Regions from separate parts of the Janthinobacterium sp. FT14W genome, predicted to be linked through region 2. Evidence: riboswitches for the same ligand, from Rfam matches in the RefSeq annotation. Region 2 holds a riboswitch; the other holds the start of a gene.
The links. Region 2 has a riboswitch for thiamine pyrophosphate ahead of thiC (phosphomethylpyrimidine synthase ThiC). Riboswitches for the same ligand answer to the same signal wherever they lie in the genome.
Positions count from the first base shown of each region.

Region 1 (9,890 bases), on a different contig from region 2:
CGTCCAGCAGCTGCCGCAGCCATGCCGAGGCATCGTCGCCGGCCGGTTGCAAGGGCAGTCCCGTCCAGTGCAGCAATATCTGCGTCCGGTGGCCGTAGATTTGCTGGCAGGCATGTAGCAGTGCCGCCAGCAGGCTCAGTTGTACTGGCTGGCCGTACAGCCGGGACATGTGCTGGCGCAGCTGTTGCAGCGTGTCGCGTGAAGATGGAGGACTCATGCGGGTGATCCAGTGTAGGCGGTTGGAGCGGGCCATTGGACTACAGATGGGGGCACCGTATAACTGGAGGAAATGACAGTTTCGGCGCGGGGGCGAGGTTTCTATACTTGTCCGCGATTCGCCCGTCGGCTGATGCCTGCGGCCCTGACCATGTCGCCTATGAGGAATTCAATGGAAACCCCAACCGTCTCTGCCACGCAAGTCATCCTGGACGATGTGCGCGCGTATTTGCAGAGCAAAAGCAATCTGCCTGTCACCGAGGAGCACGCTACTACCAAGCTGCTGGCCAAGTCGTTTGACGAGGAGGAAATCCGCCATCGCCGCGCCGCGTTTGCCACCAATGGCGAGATCGACTGTACCGCGGTGCTGGCGAACTACGAGTTATTGCACGGTATTAAATACCTGGACCGCCTGATCAATAACAGCGGTCACGAGGTGCCGGCCCGCGCGGCCATCGCCATCTTCCGCGGCGCCGAGATTTGCCTGAACAACCTGGTGGTGCTGGCGCGCCGCATCACCGACGACGTCAAGCGCGGCCATATGGCCGATGCGTCGCTGAAGATCGGCTGGGCCAATCGTTTCCACGAGACCTTGTACAGCCTGTCGCAGCTGCTGGTGCAGGTGGACCAGGGCGGCCGGCAGGGCGACAGCATCAGCATCCGCGATTCGGCCGTATTCCAGGATTATCTGGTGCAGGCGGCCCGCATGCACGCCATCCTGCGCGCCGAGGCCACCGAGCAGCACAGCGACCTGGGCGACAAGGATCTCGACGACCCGCAGCGCTTTGTATTCTTCCACAGCTTCGTCAACAGCAATTACGAAGCGATCTGGCTCAGCGCGATGGAGCAGGTGCGCCTGCCTGGCGTGGTGCGCGAACCGGGCGAGGACGCCGCGACGTTCTATCAGCGCCTGATCCAGAATGACGAGGTGCGCGAAGCGGTCAACTGCGTCGACCTCAAGGACCCGACCTGCCTGATGCAGTTCCGCGCCTACCACCAGATCAGCGAAGTGCTGGTGGGCCTGGTCAATGAAGTGGCCAGCGAGATCATCGTGGCCTTGCTGGGCAACGAGCAGGCCACGTTCGGCGCGCACGCGCGCTCGCTGGCCCTGTGCAGCAAGCTGCTGCAGGTGGTGACCGACAATATCCGTCCCATCGTCCGCACGCTCAGCCCGAAAGCCTATTTCGCCATCCGTCCGGCGCTGGGCATCACCAGCGGCTCGCATTCGCACAACTTGCGCAAGGGGCTGTTCCTGACGATCTATCCGTCGCTGGTCAAATCCCTGCGTCTGCAGCTGGCGGCGATGGACGAACAGCTGGCGGCCGACGACGAGCGGCTGCAGCAGATCGTGCTGGCGCTGCTGCAGCAGCACGGCGACCCGCGTGCCGACATCCTGCGCCAGGTGGTGTACATGCATCAGTACGTCCGTACCTGGCGCGACGAGCACATGCAGTTCGTCAAGACGCAGATCGGCGTCAGCCCCGAGGACATGACGCCTACCGCATCGATTTCGGGCGCCGAAAACGCGGCGGTGACGGCCAATGGCTTCCGCCAGGCGCACAAGAACGATCCGATCGCCCCCTTGTATCAGGCCCTGCTCGGCAAGTCGCCGATACCGCCGCTGCCTATCGTGCACAAGGGCGGCTTCGACGAATACATGGCGCATTTCACCGCCAATGCGGTGAAAGAAATGTATGCCGACGTGCAGGACCGCGCGCAGCGCAAGCGTCCCGCCAGGATGGCCAGTTGAGCGGCCTGCCGCTGGTGGTGGTGACCGGCGCCGGTTCCGGGATCGGCGCGGCGGTGGCGCGGCGATTCAGCGCCGCCGGCCATCCGCTGCTGCTGATCGGCCGCCGCGAGGCGGCGCTGGAGGCGCTGGACTTGCCGCAGTCCATCTGCGCCGCGCTGGACGTGGGCGACGCCGCGGCGGCGCAGGACGCCGTGCACCTGGCGGAGCAGCGCTACGGCGCCGCTGACTGCCTGGTCAACAGTGCCGGCGTCATGCGGCTGGCCGATGCCGCCGGGCAGGATGCGGCGGAGTTTGCCGAGATGCTCAATACCAACGTCGTCGGCAGCGTCAACCTGATTCAGTGCGTGCTGCCCGGCATGCTGCGCCAGCGGCGCGGCACGGTGTTCAATGTCAGCTCGATCGCCGGCCGCCAGGCGTTTCCCATGCATGCCGGCTATTGCGCCTCCAAGTTTGCCGTGCACGGCTACACGGCGGCACTGGGCCTGGACATGGCTGCGCACAATATTCGCGTCAGCACCGTCTCGCCCGGGGTCGTCGAGACGCCCCTGCTGCGCAGCACCACCTCGGCGCCGGCGCGCGCCATGTTCGAGCAGTGGCTGGACACGCTCGATTCCCTGCTCGCCCCGGAAGACGTGGCGGGCATCATCGCGTTTGCCTACCAGTTGCCGCAGAACGTGTGCATGCGCGAAATCTTCGTCACCTCCACCTCGCAGGGCTCCTAGCGGCGGTGCGGGGAAATCACGGCCATCCCCGCCAGCGCGGCGCGCGCCGCCAGCCGGCCGAAAAAATACTCCGCTTGCCGTTTCGGCACGCTGTGCGCGATAGCGGCGGGCAGGGCGATGCCATGTTCATGGAAGGCGGCGGCGCGGAAGGGATATGGCTGGTAATGAATGACGGTGATGGGCAGTGCGCCACCGTCGCCGTCGCCCGCTTCGTGGATGAAGGGCTGGGGAAGCTGCTGCGTCCCGGCCATGATCATTTCTGCACGCTTCATTGCCCCCGCTCTTTCATGGAAATGGACATAGACTACCCGATTGCCGCCATCGAGAACGTGATTTTCGCCCATCGCCGCTGCTGCGCAACGGGATGACTGTCATGGCGTCCCATGCGGGGCCTGCCGCAGAGCTTCCACCGGCAACTGGAAGAAGCGCGGCACCATGGCGGGCGACAGCTCGTCGCCGCCGTCCGTCATGGCCAGCCGGCCGCTGAGCAGCAGCATCACGTAGCCGTGGCCCAGCGACCAGCCGGCGCTGGCGGCGGCCTTGTCCCAGCGCGCATCGAGGCCCGCTTCGCGCACGGCCGCGCCGGCCGTCTGCAGCACATAGTGAAAGCACGCCTGCGCCGCCTCCTGCAGGGCGGGAAACTGGCGCACGTCCTGGTGTTCGAACATCAGCCGGTAGTGGGCGGGCGCGGCCAGGGCGAATTCGATGTATTGCTGGCCCAGCAGCTGAAAACGCTGCTCGGCGGGCAGGCTGGCCGGCGGCGGCAGTTCCGCCTCCCACTTGGCGATCAGGCTGGCGAAGCCGGCCGCCGCCACGTGGGCCAGCAAGGCTTCCTTGCTGGGGAAGTGGCGGTACACGGCGGCGATCGACACGCCCACCGTGCGCGCCAGTTCGCGCAGCGAGAGGGCGGCGTCGTGCTGCTGCGCCAGTTGCGCGATGGCGGTGGCGACCAGGGTGTCGCGCAGGTTGCCGTGATGATAGGTACTCGTTGTCGTCATTCGATGTTATCGCTGTTCACATTGTCGTGTATGATGGCCATGTTATCACTGAACACATGGAGAGCATATGCAAGAGATGAGCAACGTGGTGCGCGCCGTGGCCTTGCCGCCCGGCGCCGGCATCGCCCCCCTGTATCCGGGCAGCAACCTGGCCGACGCGTATGCCGTGGGGTTGCCTACTGCGCAGGCGCGCCAGATGGACATGCAGAGCCTGGCGCGCCAGCTGCTGGGCAGCCAGCCGGGCTGGGCGCGCAGCCTGATGGTGCTGCGCGACGCCATCGTGGCGCGCTTCGGCATCCAGACGGCCAGGCAGCTGGAAGCCAAGCCAGGCAAGCGCATCGGCATCTTCCGCATCTATGCCGTCAGCGACGACGAGATCATCCTGGGCGAGGATGACAGCCACCTGGACTTCCGCCTGTCGGTGCTGCGCAACAGGGACGCGGGGCGGCACGGCAGCGTGACCGTGGCCAGCGTCGTGCACTGCCACAACTGGGTGGGGCGCGCCTACATCCTGCTGATCCGGCCTTTCCACAAGCTGATCGTGCGGCGTTCGCTGGCACGGGCCGTCAGGCAAGGCTTTGCCTGAGCGGCCTGGGCAGGGAACGTGACGGTGCGGGCAATCTTGCTTATTCATGGCCGGTATTGCATACTGCACCACCAGCCTCATCACGATTCCCATGAACGATACGCTTCTCCTGCTGGGTTTTGCCACCACGCCGCTTGAACTGATTTCCTTTGTCCTGGCACTGACAACCGTTGCGCTGAACATCCGCCAGAATCACTGGGCGTGGCTGTTCGCCATCATTTCCTCGGCCGCCTACGGTTTCGTGTTTTTCGAATCGCGCTTGTATGGCGACATGGCCTTGCAACTGCTGTTCATCAGCGTCTCGTTCTGGGGCTGGTACCAGTGGCTGCATCCGGCCAGCGGCGGCAAGACCCTGCCCGTCACGCGCCTCGATGGACGCGGCTGGCTGGCCTGCGCCGCGGGCTGGCTGATCGGCTTCCTGCTCATCGCCTGGCTGCTGACGACGACGGATACGGACGTGCCCCATGCGGACGGCTTCCTCACGGCCGGCAGCCTGGTGGGCCAGTTCCTGCTGTCGCGCAAAAAACTGGAAAACTGGATCGCCTGGATCATCGTCGACGTGCTGTACGTGTGGCTGTACGTGCACAAGGGCCTGACCCTGACGGCCGTGCTGTACGCCTTCTTCGTGGTCATGGCCGTCATCGGCTTGCTGGCGTGGAAAAAGTCGGCGCCAGCTGCGCCCGGCGCCATGGTTCTCAAGTGATGGCGCCTCTGGTGCGCGTGGCCATCCTGGGCGCGGAGTCGTCGGGCAAGTCGACCCTGGCGGCCGCGCTGGCCGGGCGCCACGGCACCGTCTGGGTGCCGGAATACTTGCGCGAATTCGTCGAGACGCAGGGCCGGGTGCCCGTCGCGGCCGACCAGTTTGGCATTGCGCGTACGCAAGTCGAACGGGAAGCGGCCGCTGCCGCGCTAGCCCGCCGCTTCCTGTTTTGCGACACGACGCCGTTGATGACGGTGGTCTACAGCCGCCATTATTTCAATGGCGCGGACGCGCCGCTGGCGGCGCTGGCCGATGCCACGCAGTACGACCTGACCTTGGTGACGGCGCCCGACAGCCCGTGGGTGGCCGACGGCTTGCAGCGCGAGTCCGAAGCCGTGCGCCAGCTGATCTATCGCTACCTGCTCGACGAGCTCGATGCGCGCGGCATCGTCTACCACGTGCTGCGCGACAGCCTGGAGGCGCGCCTGGAACAGGCGGCGCCTTTGCTGCAGCAGGCGCTGCATGCAGCGCCTGCTATTTCTTTTCCTTGCAACACCTGACAAAACCGTAGCGAGCGGTAGCGAGGCTCGGCGCCCCCGTTGGCCCGAGAAGCGCAGCTGTGCGAAGCAGGGGCCGCCGAGGCAGTGCGCATCGGAAGCCGCAGATCTCGACGCGCACTAGGTTTGCTTAGGTGTTTAAAAGTCGAACTGCGCCGAAACCTTGAACGTGCGGCTGGCGCCCGGGTACAGGTAGCCATCCGATTCCGGCGTCACGTCGCGCCAGTAGAACTTGTCTGCCACGTTGTTGACGGCGGCGCGCAGCACGGCGCGCGTGCCGGCGATGCGCGTGGCGTAGGCGGCGCCCAGGTTGAACACGTGGTACGACGGCACGAAGGTGGTGTTGTTGTACTCAAATGCTTTCTTGCCCGCATATTCCCAGCTGCCGTTGACGCTCAAGCCCGCCACCTGCTGCACGGCGTAGTCCGCATGCACGGCCGCCTTGAAGGCGGGCACGTTGGGCACGCGCTTGCCGTCGAGGTCCGCATTGCCCGTGCCCGACTGCTGGCTGTTCAGGGCCGTCACGGAGGCGCCCAGGCTCAGGTTGGACGATGCCTTGCCCTGGGCCGACAATTCCAGTCCCCGGTGCTGCGCCTGGCCTTCGCGCACGAAGTTGTAGGCGCTCTTGCTGCTGTCGACGTACTGGTTGAATTCCAGGCCCTTGCGGATCTGGAACAGGCTGGCCGCCACCATGAAGTCCGGCGTCACATCCATCTTCACGCCCACTTCAAGCTGCTTCGAGCGGCTGGGCGTCAATTCCACGTTGGCGTTGACGGCCTTGCGGTCGGCCGTGCCGCCATGTTCCATGCCTTGCGAATAGGCCGCATACACGGACAGATTGTCGAGCGGGGTGTAGACGAGCGAGACGTTGGGCAGCAGGAAATCGTGCTTGGCGCGGATTTCCGTATCGGCCTTCAATACGTACTGGTAGCCGTCGACATTGATATGGCGCAAGCCGCCATGCAGTTTCCAGTCCGGTGCCAGGCTGACGATGTCCTGCACGAAGACGGAGTTTTCCGTGTCCTTGCGCACCAGGCGCACGGGGCCTTGCACGCCCGTCGACATGTCGACGATCTGCGGGTGGTAGATGTTGCTCACGCCGGCCCAGTCGTACACGTACAGGCCGGCACGGTCCTTGCGGCGGAAGGTCGAGACGCCGGCCGTGAATTCATGGCGCAGGGAACCGGTGGCGAATTTGCCCTGGATCATGGCTTGCGCGCTCAGCGGTTTTTTCGTCTCGCCCAGGCTGCGGTAGTCGTACACGTCGAAGTCGCCATTGCCGCAGAAGCCAGGGTACAGGTCTTGCGCGCTGCAGCCGTACGGGAAGGCCGTGTAGTCGTCGCGCTTGAACGAGTGCTGGTTGGCCGACAGGGTGGCGTGCCAGTCGTCGCTGAACGCGTACTGGAAGCGCAGGCCGAGATTGCTGGTGACGGTTTCCACGGGGCGCGTCCACGGCTGCAGGTTGAGCATGGCGTCGGCGCTGATGCCGGTCGGCAAGGTCGTGTTGTTCAGCAGCTGGAAGCCGGGCGCTGTCGCCTGCGCCTTGTCCTGGTAGTCGGCATCGATCTGCAGCAGCGCCTGCGGCGAGATTTGCCAGTCGAAGGCGCCGGAAATGAACTTGCGGTTGCCATCGGCGCCCTTGATGTAGGAGCGCAGGCGCTCGGCCGCCACGTTGATCCGGTAGCCGAAGCGCGTGTCTTCCAGGCGGCCGCCCAGGTCGACGGCGCCGTACACGGTGCCCCGCTCGCGCGTTTCCACGGTGACCGTGCGCAGCGGTGCGGCGGTAGGGCGCTTGACGATGAAGTCGATCACGCCGCCCGGCGCGGCCACGCCTGCCTGCAAGCCGGCCAGGCCCTTCAGCACTTCGATGCGTTCCTTGTTTTCCAGCGGAATTTGCGTGTCGCCTGGAATGGCCACGCCATCCTTGCGGTAGCTGGAATTGTTGTCGAGCTTGAAGCCGCGGATGGAAAACTGTTCCGCATAGCCGACGGCGTTGTAGGCGTCGTTGATGCTGGTGTCGAGCTTGACGGCATCGCTGAGATTACGGATCTGCAAGTCCTGCATGTCTTTTTGCGAAATGACGGTGACGGACGCGGGCGTCTGCAGCAGCGGCGCGTCACTGAAGCCGCCCACGGACGCGCGCTTGGCGGCCGGCGCCTTGCTGGCCGTGACGATGACTTCGGTCATGCTCTGGGCTTGCGGGTCGGCCGCTTCGGTGGTGTCATTCGCGGCAAAGGCGGGCGCGGCAAACGCGTGCAGGATCGCCAGGGTCAATACAGGACGGGAAAAATGCGCAGATAAATTCGGTGTGGACATAGATTGCTCGTGGTTCAAGCCGTCTCGGGAAAGAGCACGGCAGGCTGCTTGTTCGGCTGGCGCCAACGCAGGAGCTATCAAAGGAGGGAGGTACTTTGCGCTTTCCTTCGCTGGCATTATCCAGATCAGGTACGAAGGGTATCTCTCACCCGGATGACTGCTCCAGGACCCCTAGCGGTTGACAGCTTAGCATGAACCACGGCCGCCTGTCCCCCTGGCTGACCGTTTTACAACAGTGTCGCCCGCAACTACAGGCTCAGTTCCAGCACCTTGCGGCTGACGGCGGGCGTCACTTCGCGCTGTTCGCCCAGCGCCGTCATGCCATGCGCTTCCAGCGCGGACACGACGGCGTCCACGCTGGCGTGGTTCAGGCCGTAGTCGGCCAGGCGCGTCTTGACGCCCATGTGGCGGAAGAAGAATTCCGTGCGGGCGATGGCGGCTTCGATGCGGCCCTCCTCGTCGCCGCCGTCCAGGCCCCACACGCGGGCTGCGTACTGCAGCAGCTTGGCGCGCTTGGCCTGCTTGCGCACGCGCAGCATGCTGGGCAGGATGATGGCCAGGGTCTGCGCGTGGTCGAGTTCGTACAGGGCCGTCAATTCGTGGCCGATGGCGTGCGTGGACCAGTCCTGCGGCACGCCCACGCCGATCAGGCCGTTCAAGGCCAGGGTGGCGCTCCACATCACGTTGGCGCGCACGTCGTAGTCGTCCGGCTGCGACAGCGCTTTCGGGCCTTCCTCGATCAGGGTCAGCAAGATGCCTTCGGCGAAGCGGTCCTGCACGGAGGCGTTCACAGGGTAGGTCAGATACTGTTCCATCACATGCGCAAACGCATCGACGACGCCATTGCCCACCTGGCGCAGCGGCAGGGTAAAGGTCTTCGACGGGTCCAGCACGGAGAATTTCGGATACACCTTGCGGCTCATGAACGAGCGCTTTTCCTGCGTGGCCTTACGCGTGATCACGGCCGAGCCATTCATTTCGGACCCCGTGGCCGGCAAGGTCAGGACGGTGCCGAAGGGCAGGGCGGCCTCGACGATCTTGCCGCCTTTCGCCAGGATGTCCCACGCTTCCCCCTCGTGCAGGGCGGCGGCGGCGATGAACTTGGTGCCATCGACCACGGAGCCGCCGCCGACGGCCAGCAGGAAATCGATGCGCTCGCTTTTCACCATGGCCACGGCCTGCATCAGCGTTTCATAGCTGGGATTGGGCTCGATGCCGGCAAATTCCAGCACCGTATGGCCGGCCAGCGCCGCCTTGACTTCATCGTAGACGCCGTTCTGCTTGATGCTGCCGCCGCCGTAGGTCATCAGGACGCGCGCCTGTGGCGGAATCAGGCCGGCGATGGCGGCGATCTGGCCCTGGCCGAAGAGGATTTGCGTCGGATTGTAAAAGTCGAAATTGAACATGGGGCTCCTGCCGCTGAGGTTTAGGCTGTTGCTGAGCCATGATTATGGCCGAACGGGGGGAAACGTGCCGTGGACGCTTGAGCTTTTCGTCCGCGCGGTGGAGAATGCAGCCGATGTCACCACCACGCGAAAAGGAATGCGCATGACCACCGTCCCACTGGAAGAAACGGGCTTGCCGGCCACGGCACTCGACATGCACCGCGCCATCGGCGCCACCATCGCCGCGCTGCAGGCGCTGGACTTGAACGGCCAGCGTTTCGAGGCGTGCACGGACCCGGAACTGCGCCGCGTGCTCGCGCATGCGGGCGACACCAGCCGCAAGGAAGCGGCCATGCTGCTGGAATGGATGCGCCGCCGCGACGCGCGCCTGGACGCGGCCATGAAGGAAGCGCTGTTCAAGGCGGGGCCGATTGTTGCCCAGTATCACTATGACGAGAAAATATTGTAACTATTGGTTTGTTGCTGTGACGTACCATGCGCCACATAGGCCCCGCTTCGCGTAGACTGTGCCCCGAACACGATTTTGGGGGAGTTTGCAACGATGAGATCATTACCATACCGCGAAGGCAGCTGGTTTGCCGTGCCCTTGCCGGGCGGCGGCTATGCCGTCGGCGTGGTGGCGCGCACGGCGCCTGCCGG
Region 1 is NZ_WFLL01000034.1:8,446-18,335, forward strand. Features, by position in the region: gene GCN74_RS20450 (alpha/beta fold hydrolase) at 1-217, opposite strand, end outside; gene GCN74_RS20455 (hypothetical protein) at 389-1,966, shown strand; gene GCN74_RS20460 (SDR family oxidoreductase) at 1,963-2,688, shown strand; gene GCN74_RS28850 (hypothetical protein) at 2,685-2,960, opposite strand; gene GCN74_RS20470 (TetR/AcrR family transcriptional regulator) at 3,060-3,686, opposite strand; gene GCN74_RS20475 (DUF2867 domain-containing protein) at 3,754-4,272, shown strand; gene pnuC (nicotinamide riboside transporter PnuC) at 4,364-4,975, shown strand; gene GCN74_RS20485 (AAA family ATPase) at 4,975-5,532, shown strand; gene GCN74_RS20490 (TonB-dependent siderophore receptor) at 5,668-7,845, opposite strand; TPP riboswitch at 7,931-8,028, opposite strand; gene GCN74_RS20495 (iron-containing alcohol dehydrogenase) at 8,094-9,251, opposite strand; gene GCN74_RS20500 (hypothetical protein) at 9,394-9,699, shown strand; gene GCN74_RS20505 (Imm26 family immunity protein) at 9,793-9,890, shown strand, end outside.
Region 1: it holds a riboswitch for thiamine pyrophosphate, as region 2 does, so the genes downstream of both, GCN74_RS20490 (TonB-dependent siderophore receptor) here and thiC (phosphomethylpyrimidine synthase ThiC) in region 2, are expected to answer to the same signal.

Region 2 (9,890 bases):
CGATGATGGGCTGGTCCTTGTTGGCGCCCGTGCACTTGTCGCACTTGGGGTTCTGGTCTTCAGTCGGGCCGCGGAACAGCTTTTCGATCTTGCCTTGCAAGACGCCGTTGTTTTCCGTGATGACGACGAGGGATTTCGGTTTGCCGCTGGCGTCGTCGATGGTTTTCCACGTGCCGACAGGGGTGTAGTTGCCGTCGCGCGCGGCGGCGCTGCCGGCGATGGCCAGGGCGGCCACCAATACGCTTGCTTTGAATATTGTATGCATCGCTAGTCTCCAATGGTTTTTTTGATCTGGGCACGAACAGTGTATATACCAGGTACCAAGGCAAGACCAGCAGTGCTGCGCGGCGTCACGGATGACGCCGCGCAATTCTTCCAAACTTGCCTTATGCGCTGGCTAGTTTAGCAAACTGTTCGCGCAGTTTTTCAATTGTCGCCGAAAAACTGAGCAAGCGCTCGTTTTCTTGCGCAACGATGGCGGCCGGGGCGCGCGCGACGAAACTTTCATTGCCCAACTTGCTGTTGACCTTGGCAATTTCCGCTTCGATGCGGGCGATTTCCTTGCCCAGGCGCTCGCGTTCGGCAGCCACGTCGATTTCCACTTTCAGCATCAGCTTGGTGGTGCCGACGATGGCGACGGCCGCTGGCGAGTCCGGCAGCGCATCGACGATCTGCACGTCGGCCAGCTTGCCCAGCGACTGGATGTACGGTGCGTACGAGGCCAGCGCTTCTTTCTCGCTGGCATTGCCCGCTTCGACGATCAGCGGCACGCGCACGGATGGCGAGATCTGCATTTCGCCGCGCAGGTTGCGCGTGGCGTCCGTCAAGGCTTTCAGCTGCTGCATCCAGGCTTCGGCCGACTCGTCGATCTTGTCGGTGTTGGCGATCGGATACGGCTGCATCATGATCGAATCACCCTCGGCCTTGAGTGTCTTGCCGGCCAATGGCGCCACCGTCTGCCACAGGGCTTCCGTGACGAAGGGGATGACCGGATGGGCCAGGCGCAGCACCACTTCCAGCACGCGCAGCAGGGTGTGGCGGGTGGCGCGCTGCTGGCCTTCCGTGCCCTGTTGCACTTGCACCTTGGCTACTTCCAGGTACCAGTCGCAATACTCGTCCCACACGAATTTGTAGATGGTGGCGGCGATATTGTCGAAACGGAAGTCTTCAAAGCCCTTGGCCACGTCCAGTTCCGCTTTTTGCAACAAGGAAATGATCCACTTGTCCGCTTGCGACAGGTCGGCGTCGTTTGGCGTGCAATCCTTGCCTTCCGTATTCATCATGACGAAACGGGTGGCGTTCCACATCTTGTTGCAGAAGTTGCGGTAGCCTTCGCAGCGGCCCAGGTCGAAATTGATGTTGCGGCCCAGCGACGCATAGCTGGCCATGGTGAAGCGCACGGCGTCCGTGCCGTAGGCGGAAATGCCTTCCGGGAATTCCTTGCGCGTCGCCTTGGTGATCTTTTCCGCGTCGCGCGGGTTCATCAGGCCCGTCGTGCGCTTGACGATCAAGCCTTCCAGGTCGATGCCGTCGATCAGGTCGATCGGGTCCAGGGTGTTGCCCTTGGACTTGGACATCTTCTGTCCCGTCGAATCGCGCACGAGGCCGTGCACGTAGACGGTTTCAAACGGCACCTTGCCCGTGAAGTGCGCCGTCATCATGACCATGCGCGCGACCCAGAAGAAGATGATGTCGAAACCGGTCACCAGCACGGACGAAGGCAGGAAGGCCTTCATGTCCGGCGTTTCTTCAGGCCAACCCATGGTCGAGAACGGCACCAGCGCCGACGAGAACCACGTGTCGAGCACGTCGTCGTCGCGCTTCAGCGGACCCGTGCTGCCGGCAGCCAGGGCTTTCGCTTCCGCTTCGGCTTGAGTCTTGGCAACAAAGATATTGCCCTTGTCGTCGTACCAGGCGGGAATCTGATGGCCCCACCACAGCTGGCGAGAGATGCACCAGTCCTGGATGTTGTTGAGCCACTGGTTGTAGGTGGTGCTCCAGTTTTCCGGCACGAACTTGATTTCGCCGCTGGCCACTTTATCCAGCGCCGTCTCGGCGATCGACTTGCCCGGGAAGAAAGTGCCTTCCGGGGCCGGCTTGCTCATGGCGACAAACCATTGGTCCGTCAGCATCGGCTCGATGACGACGCCCGTGCGGTCGCCACGCGGCACCATCAGTTTGTGGGGCTTGACTTGCTCGAGCAAGCCTTGCGCGTCCAGGTCGGCCACGATCTGCTTGCGCGCGGCGAAGCGGTCCATGCCGCGGTAGGCTTCCGGCGCATCGTCCGTGATCTTCGCGTCCAGGGTCAGGATGACGATCTGCGCCAGTTTGTGGCGCTGGCCCACGGCGTAATCGTTCATGTCGTGCGCTGGGGTAATCTTGACGCAGCCCGTGCCGAATTCCTTGTCGACGTATTCGTCGGCGATGATGGGGATTTCGCGGTCCGTCAGCGGCAGTTTCAGCATCTTGCCCACCAGCGGCAGGTAGCGCTCGTCCGTCGGATCGACGGCCACGGCCACGTCGCCCAGCATGGTTTCAGGACGGGTGGTGGCCACCGTCAGGAAACCGCTGCCGTCGGCCAGCGGGTACTTGATGTACCACATGGAACCGTCTTCTTCCTCGGACACCACTTCCAGGTCGGACACAGCCGTGCCCAGCACGGGGTCCCAGTTGACGAGGCGCTTGCCGCGGTAGATCAAGCCTTGCTCGAACAGGCGCACGAAGACGTCGGTGACGACTTTCGAGCGCGGCTCGTCCATGGTGAAGTATTCGCGCTGCCAGTCGGCCGAGGCGCCCAGGCGGCGCATCTGGCCGGTGATGATGGAACCGGATTTTTCTTTCCATTCCCACACTTTTTCCACGAATTTCTCGCGGCCCAGGTCATGGCGCGAAATCTTTTGCGCGTCCAGCTGGCGTTGCACGACGATCTGCGTGGCGATGCCCGCGTGGTCGGTGCCGGGAATCCAGGCCGTGTTGTGGCCCAGCATGCGGTGGTAGCGGGTCAGGCCATCCATGATGGTCTGGTTGAACGCATGGCCCATGTGCAGGGTGCCGGTGACGTTCGGCGGCGGCAACTGGATGCTGAAGGAAGGTTTCCCCGCATCGAGGGTGGCGGTAAAGTAACCGCGCTGTTCCCACTCGGTGCGCCAGAATTGTTCAATGTCGGCGGGCTCGAAAGACTTGGCTAATTCCATGATTTGGCGTGTGATTGGCAAAAGGAACCATTATAGATGACGCGGCATCGCCTGCACTGCGGCAACAGGCCTTTTTCAGTGTTTTCGCGGCTTTGCGGCCCGTTTGGCGGCAACGGAACGGGGGTAAAAGCGCTGACGATGTTATAATGTCGGCCTCGGCGCCTCCTGCCTCAACTTTGCGGACGGCGCCAGCGGACGCAGTTTTATCCAACTCCCGTCTGCGCCACCCGGCCAGCGCATCTGCGATGCCAGCCAATTCAGTGCGTCCCCTGCGGGCCGGGCGCCTGAGCCACGCGCACCGCCAGCGGTGCACCATTCACGGCGGACTCGCGCGCGCCATCGCTCACCGGCCGCGCCGCCACAGCTTAGCCAGGAATGTTGTTATCTGGCCAGTCGTCTTTCGATACGGCATGTAACTACAGCGCGCCCTGCCGCCTGTGGCTATGCCATGGCCGCGCGCTTTCCCGGTTTTGCCTGCATAAGGAAAACCATCATGAAAAAAATCTGTCTCGCATTCGCCACCCTGGGCGCCTTGCCCGCCGTCCACGCCCAGTCGTCCGTCGATATGTATGGTTTGATGGACGCGGCCCTGGTACAGGAACGCGGCATCAGCAAGCTCACCAGTGGCGTATCGGCCGGCTCGCGCCTGGGCTTGCGCGGCACGGAGTCGCTGGGCGATGGCTGGCAAGCCGTGTTCACCCTGGAAGCGGGCGTGCAGGGCGATACGGGCCGCTCGGACCAGGCGGGCCAGTTGTTCGGCCGCCAGGCCTTCGTCGGCCTCAACAGCCCGCTGGGCATGCTGACCTTGGGCCGCCAGTACAACCTGCAAAGCCAGGCGCTGACGGACGTGGCCGACCCCTTCGAGGGCGGCATGGCGGGCGCCTCGACCAACCTGGCCGGCTATTCGGCCACGCGCATCGACAATACCGTGCGCTACACGTCGCCCGAGCTGCGCGGCGTCACGGCCACCGTGATGTACGGCTTTGGCGAACACACGGGAATTGCGGCAGATCAACGCTCGCTGGGCCTGGCCCTGGGCTACGTCAACGGTCCGTTGACCCTGCGCCTGGCGCGCCAGAGCCGTGGCGGCGATGTCGGCAAGGCCGACGTCAACAACACCATCCTGGCCGGTAACTACAACTTCGGCGTGGCCACGGCCTTTGCCGGCTATGGCCGCAACACGGGCGACGGCAGCAGCATGTTCTTTGCGGAAAATCCGTATGGCGCGGCGCAGGCGCCGGCCCAGTCCACGGACAGCCGCGACGCCATCGTCGGCGTGTCCGTGCCGCTGGGCGCGACGACCCTGCTGGCTTCCTTCATCCACAAGGACGACCGCGATGCGGCCAACCGCGACGCGCAGCAGCTGGCCGTCGGCGCCACGTATGCCTTGTCCAAGCGCAGCAAGGTGTATGTTGCCTACGCGCATATCCGCAACCGCAACGATGCCGCCTACATGGTGGGCAACGCCACGGAAGTGGGCACGGGCAACCGCGCCTTCAACATCGGCCTGCGCCACGCATTCTAGTCATTTATACTGGACGTCTTGCCGGGGCTGTCCTTGCGCCGGCCCTTGATGAAAGATCGATCATGTCCGACAAATCGCCGTCCGCAGCACCGCCGCAGTACTGGTTCCCCGCCAAGACCTATGGCTGGGGCTGGGGCTTGCCCATCACCTGGCAGGGCTGGCTGGTGTTCCTGGCCGCGCTGGCGCTGTTCGCCTGCGGCGCCTTCCTGTTTCCCCCGCAAACCATGCTGGTAGGCTACATCGTCTATGAAGTGGCCATCGTTGCCGTGCTCATTTTCATCTGCCAGCTGAAGGGCGAACCGACCAGCTGGCGCTGGGGCAAGAAGAAATAAACGCGATGGCATCTGTTGCATTGCAGCAGATGCGCAAAGGCGACACCTGCAAGAAATCATCTGGCCACGCGGCGTGAACCGCGTATAATTGGCTCGCTGCCGCAAGGCGGCAAACGCTAGGGGTCCTGCCTTTCGCTGTGGAAACACAGTGTAAGCGCGGGTGAGAAATACCCTCCGAACCTGATCTGGATAATGCCAGCGAAGGGAAGCTTTAGGATGACCGCACCCCGCTTTTCCGCGTGCGCAATTCCGAACCTCCTTAGCTGGCTCCAGGCTTAAAAATAGTCTAGCCAAGGAGCCAAAATGAACGCCAATCCGAAATTCCTCTCCGCCACCGCCACGGTCGACGAAGCCGCCATCGCGCCGCTGCCCAATTCGCGCAAGATCTACGTGCAAGGTAGCCGTCCCGACATCCGCGTGCCCATGCGCGAGATCAGCCAGTCCGACACGGAAGCGTCGTTCGGCGGCGAAAAGAATCCCCCGATCTACGTCTACGACACGTCCGGCCCGTACACGGACCCGGACGTGCAGATCGACATCCGCTCGGGCCTCGATACGCCGCGCCTGCCATGGATAGCCGAGCGTGCCGATACGGAAGAACTGGCCGGCCCCACGTCCGACTACGGCATCGCCCGCCTGGCAGACCCGAAGCTGGCCGAACTGCGCTTTAATCTGCACCGCAAGCCGCGCCGCGCCATTGCCGGCAAGAATGTGACGCAGATGCATTACGCGCGCCAAGGCATCATCACGCCGGAAATGGAATTCGTCGCCATCCGCGAAAATATGCGCCGCCAGGAGTATTTGCGCGAACTCAAGGCTTCCGGCCCCATGGGCGAGCGCCTGGCCGAACTGATGGGCCGCCAGCACCCGGGCCAGTCCTTCGGCGCCAGCATCCCGGCCGAGATCACGCCGGAATTCGTGCGCGAGGAAATCGCCCGCGGCCGCGCCATCATTCCCGCCAACATCAACCACCCGGAAGTCGAACCGATGATTATCGGCCGCAATTTCCTGGTGAAAATCAACGCGAATATCGGCAACTCGGCCGTGACGTCTTCCATCGGCGAGGAAGTGGAAAAGATGACCTGGGCCATCCGCTGGGGCGGCGACAATGTGATGGACTTGTCTACCGGCAAGCATATCCATGAAACGCGCGAATGGATCATCCGCAACAGCCCCGTGCCCATCGGCACCGTGCCCATCTACCAGGCGCTGGAAAAGGTCAATGGCAAGGCCGAAGATTTAACTTGGGAAATCTTCCGCGACACCCTGATCGAGCAGGCCGAGCAGGGCGTCGATTACTTCACCATCCACGCTGGCGTGCTGCTGCGCTACGTGCCGATGACGGCCAAGCGCCTGACGGGCATCGTTTCGCGCGGCGGCTCCATCATGGCCAAATGGTGCCTGGCGCACCACCAGGAATCGTTCCTCTACACGCATTTCGAAGAGATCTGCGAAATCATGAAGGCGTATGACGTGTCGTTCTCGCTGGGCGACGGCTTGCGCCCCGGCTCCATCTACGACGCCAACGACGAGGCGCAGCTGGGCGAGCTGAAGACCCTGGGCGAACTGACGCAAATCGCCTGGAAGCACGACGTGCAAGTGATGATTGAAGGCCCGGGCCACGTGCCCATGCAGCTGATCAAGGAAAACATGGACTTGCAGCTGGAACAGTGCGGCGAAGCGCCGTTCTATACGCTGGGGCCGCTGACGACGGACATCGCGCCCGGCTACGACCACATCACGTCCGGCATCGGCGCGGCCATGATCGGCTGGTATGGCACGGCCATGCTGTGCTACGTGACGCCGAAGGAACACCTGGGCTTGCCCAACAAGGCGGACGTGAAGGACGGCATCATCACGTACAAGATCGCGGCGCACGCGGCCGACCTGGCCAAGGGCCATCCGGGCGCGCAAATCCGCGACAACGCCTTGTCGAAAGCGCGTTTCGAATTCCGCTGGGACGACCAGTTCAACATCGGCCTGGACCCGGACAAGGCGCGCGAATTCCACGATGAAACCCTGCCCAAGGATTCGGCCAAGGTAGCGCATTTCTGCTCCATGTGCGGCCCCCATTTCTGCTCGATGAAGATCACGCAGGAAGTGCGCGAATACGCGGCCGGCATGGGTATCGCGGAGGACAAGGCGCTCAAGCAGGGCATGGAAATCAAGGCCATCGAATTCATCAAGAACGGCGCCGAGCTGTACCGCAAGGTCTGAAGGAGGGCGTGATGACGGCATTGATCAATATCACGCTTAACGGCGCGCCGCACCAGGTGCCGCCGGGACAGACACTCGACCAGCTGATCGCCGCGCTGTCGCTGGAAAACCAGGCGTTGGCGCTGGCCGTCAACCGCAACGTGGTGCCGCGCAAGGCGTGGCCGGACCGGGTCCTGGAAATTCAAGACCAGGTGGAAATCGTCCGCGCCATCGGCGGCGGTTGAAAACGTCCAAGTAAACCTACTGCGCGCCGCAAATCATCGCCGCTCGCTACGGTTTTCTTTGGACGTCTAAAAACTTAAGGAAAAGCACATGAATACCGCAATAAACAACGACCTGCTGAGCATCGCGGGAAAACAGTATCAATCGCGCCTGCTGGTGGGCAGCGGCAAGTACAAGGATTTGCCGCAGACGCGCGAAGCGACGGACGCGGCCGAGGCGCAGATCATCACGGTGGCGATCCGCAGGGTGAATATCGGACAGGATCCAAACGCGCCCAGCCTGCTCGATGTCGTGCCGCCGGACCAGTACACGATCTTGCCGAACACGGCCGGCTGCTACAACGCGAAAGATGCCGTGTACACCCTGCAACTGGCGCGCGAACTCTTGGGCGGGCGCAATCTGGTGAAGCTGGAAGTGCTGGGCGATGAAAAGACCCTGTTCCCGCACATGCCGGAAACCCTGGTCGCGGCCGAGGCGCTGGTCAAGGATGGTTTTGATGTGATGGTCTATTGCAGCGACGATCCCATCCAGGCGAAGATTCTGGAAGACATCGGCTGCGTGGCCGTTATGCCGCTGGCGTCCCTGATCGGTTCGGGCATGGGCATCCTGAATCCGTGGAACTTGTCCTTGATCATCGATCAGGCGAAAGTGCCCGTGCTCGTCGATGCGGGCGTGGGCACGGCGTCGGACGCGGCTATTGCGATGGAGCTCGGCTGCGATGGCGTGCTGATGAATACGGCCATTGCGGGCGCGCGCGACCCCGTGCGCATGGCGCGCGCCATGAAGCTGGCCGTGCGGGCCGGGCGCGAAGCGTTCCTGGCGGGGCGCATGCCCCGTAAATTCGCAGCCTCGCCGTCGTCGCCGATGGCGGGCCGGCTGGCGTGATGGCGCGGCGGCGCCCCACCGTGCTCGTGTTTGCGGGCCTGGACCCGTCGGGCGGCGCCGGCCTGGCCGCCGATATCGCGGCCATAGCGGCGCAGGGCGCGCATGCCTTGCCCGTGATCACGGCCTTGACGGTGCAGGACAACGACCGCGTGTTTGCTGTCGAGCCTGTAGCGCCGGAATTGCTGCGCCGCCAGGCGCAGGCGCTGATCGCCAGGATCGCCATCGATGCCGTGAAAATCGGCATCCCCGGCAGCGCCGCGAATGCGGCCGTCATCGCGCAACTGATCGCGCAATTGCGGCTGGCCCGCCCCAGCTTGCCCGTGGTGCTCGATCCCGTGCTGGCCAGCGGCCATGGCGATGTGCTCAGCCGGGACGATGCCGTGCTGGCGCTGGCGCCCTTGCTGCCGCTCACGACCGTGATCGTGCCGAACGGGCCGGAAGCGCAGGCCCTGGGCGGCGCGGAAAACCTGCGCGCGCAAGGCTGCCAGCACGTGCTGGTGACGGGCGGCCATGGCGACGGCGGGGACGTGATCAACCGCTGGTTTGACGGTGCAGGCGGGGAGCGCGCGTGGCGCTGGCCGCGCCTGGCCGGAGAGTTCCATGGCAGCGGCTGCACTCTGGCGTCCGCCATTGCGGGGCGCCTGGCGCTGGGCCAGCCGCTGGCGCATGCGCTGGAGCGGGCGCAACGCTATTGCCATGCGGCCCTGGCCGGCGCGTATGCGATTGCGCCAGGTCAATTGATGCCGCAACGATAGTATGAATAAGGAAAACATCATGCGTGGACTGTATCTGGTTACCCCGAACTGGGATGACACCGACCGCCTGCTCGCCGTGAGCGAGCAGGCCCTGCAGGGAGGCGTGGCCCTGCTGCAATACCGCCACAAGAGCGCCGAGGCGGACCAGCGGCGCGAGCAGGCGGGTGCCTTGCTGGCGCTGGCCCGCAAATATGGCGTGCCTTTCATCATCAACGATTTTCTCGAGCTGTGCGAAGAGCTGGACGCGGATGGCGTGCACGTGGGGGGCACGGATGCGTCCGTTGCGCAGGTGCGCGCGCGCCTGGGGGCGGACAAGCTCGTGGGCGCCTCGTGCTATGGCGACATGGCCCTGGCACGGACGGCCGAGGCGGGCGGCGCCAGCTATGTGGCCTTCGGCGGCTTCTATCCCTCGCTGGTCAAAAAATACCCGGTGACGACACCCCTCGATATCGTGCTGCAAGCCAAGCGCGAGATCCGCTTGCCGTGCGTGGTGATCGGCGGCATGACGCCGCAGAACGCGGCGCCGCTGGTGGCGCGCGGCGCCGACATGGTGGCGGCCATCAGCAGCGTATTTGGCAACGGACACCAGGCGGATGCTGCGGATATTGCGGTGCAGCAATTCAATCTGCTGTTTGCGCAGGCAGGGGAGGCGTGAGGGGGCGGATTTCGAGAATAATCGGCATATAATAAGGGCATCATTCATTACCGAGGTCCCTTTACCCATGAGTCAGCCAGCCGCCGCGAAACGCCTTATCCTGAT
Region 2 is NZ_WFLL01000008.1:97,579-107,468, forward strand. Features, by position in the region: gene GCN74_RS08200 (DUF2147 domain-containing protein) at 1-265, opposite strand, end outside; gene GCN74_RS08205 (valine--tRNA ligase) at 387-3,194, opposite strand; gene GCN74_RS08210 (porin) at 3,688-4,719, shown strand; gene GCN74_RS08215 (hypothetical protein) at 4,782-5,051, shown strand; TPP riboswitch at 5,160-5,275, shown strand; gene thiC (phosphomethylpyrimidine synthase ThiC) at 5,355-7,268, shown strand; gene thiS (sulfur carrier protein ThiS) at 7,289-7,492, shown strand; gene GCN74_RS08230 (thiazole synthase) at 7,581-8,375, shown strand; gene GCN74_RS08235 (hydroxymethylpyrimidine/phosphomethylpyrimidine kinase) at 8,375-9,130, shown strand; gene thiE (thiamine phosphate synthase) at 9,150-9,785, shown strand; gene GCN74_RS08245 (ANTAR domain-containing response regulator) at 9,853-9,890, shown strand, end outside.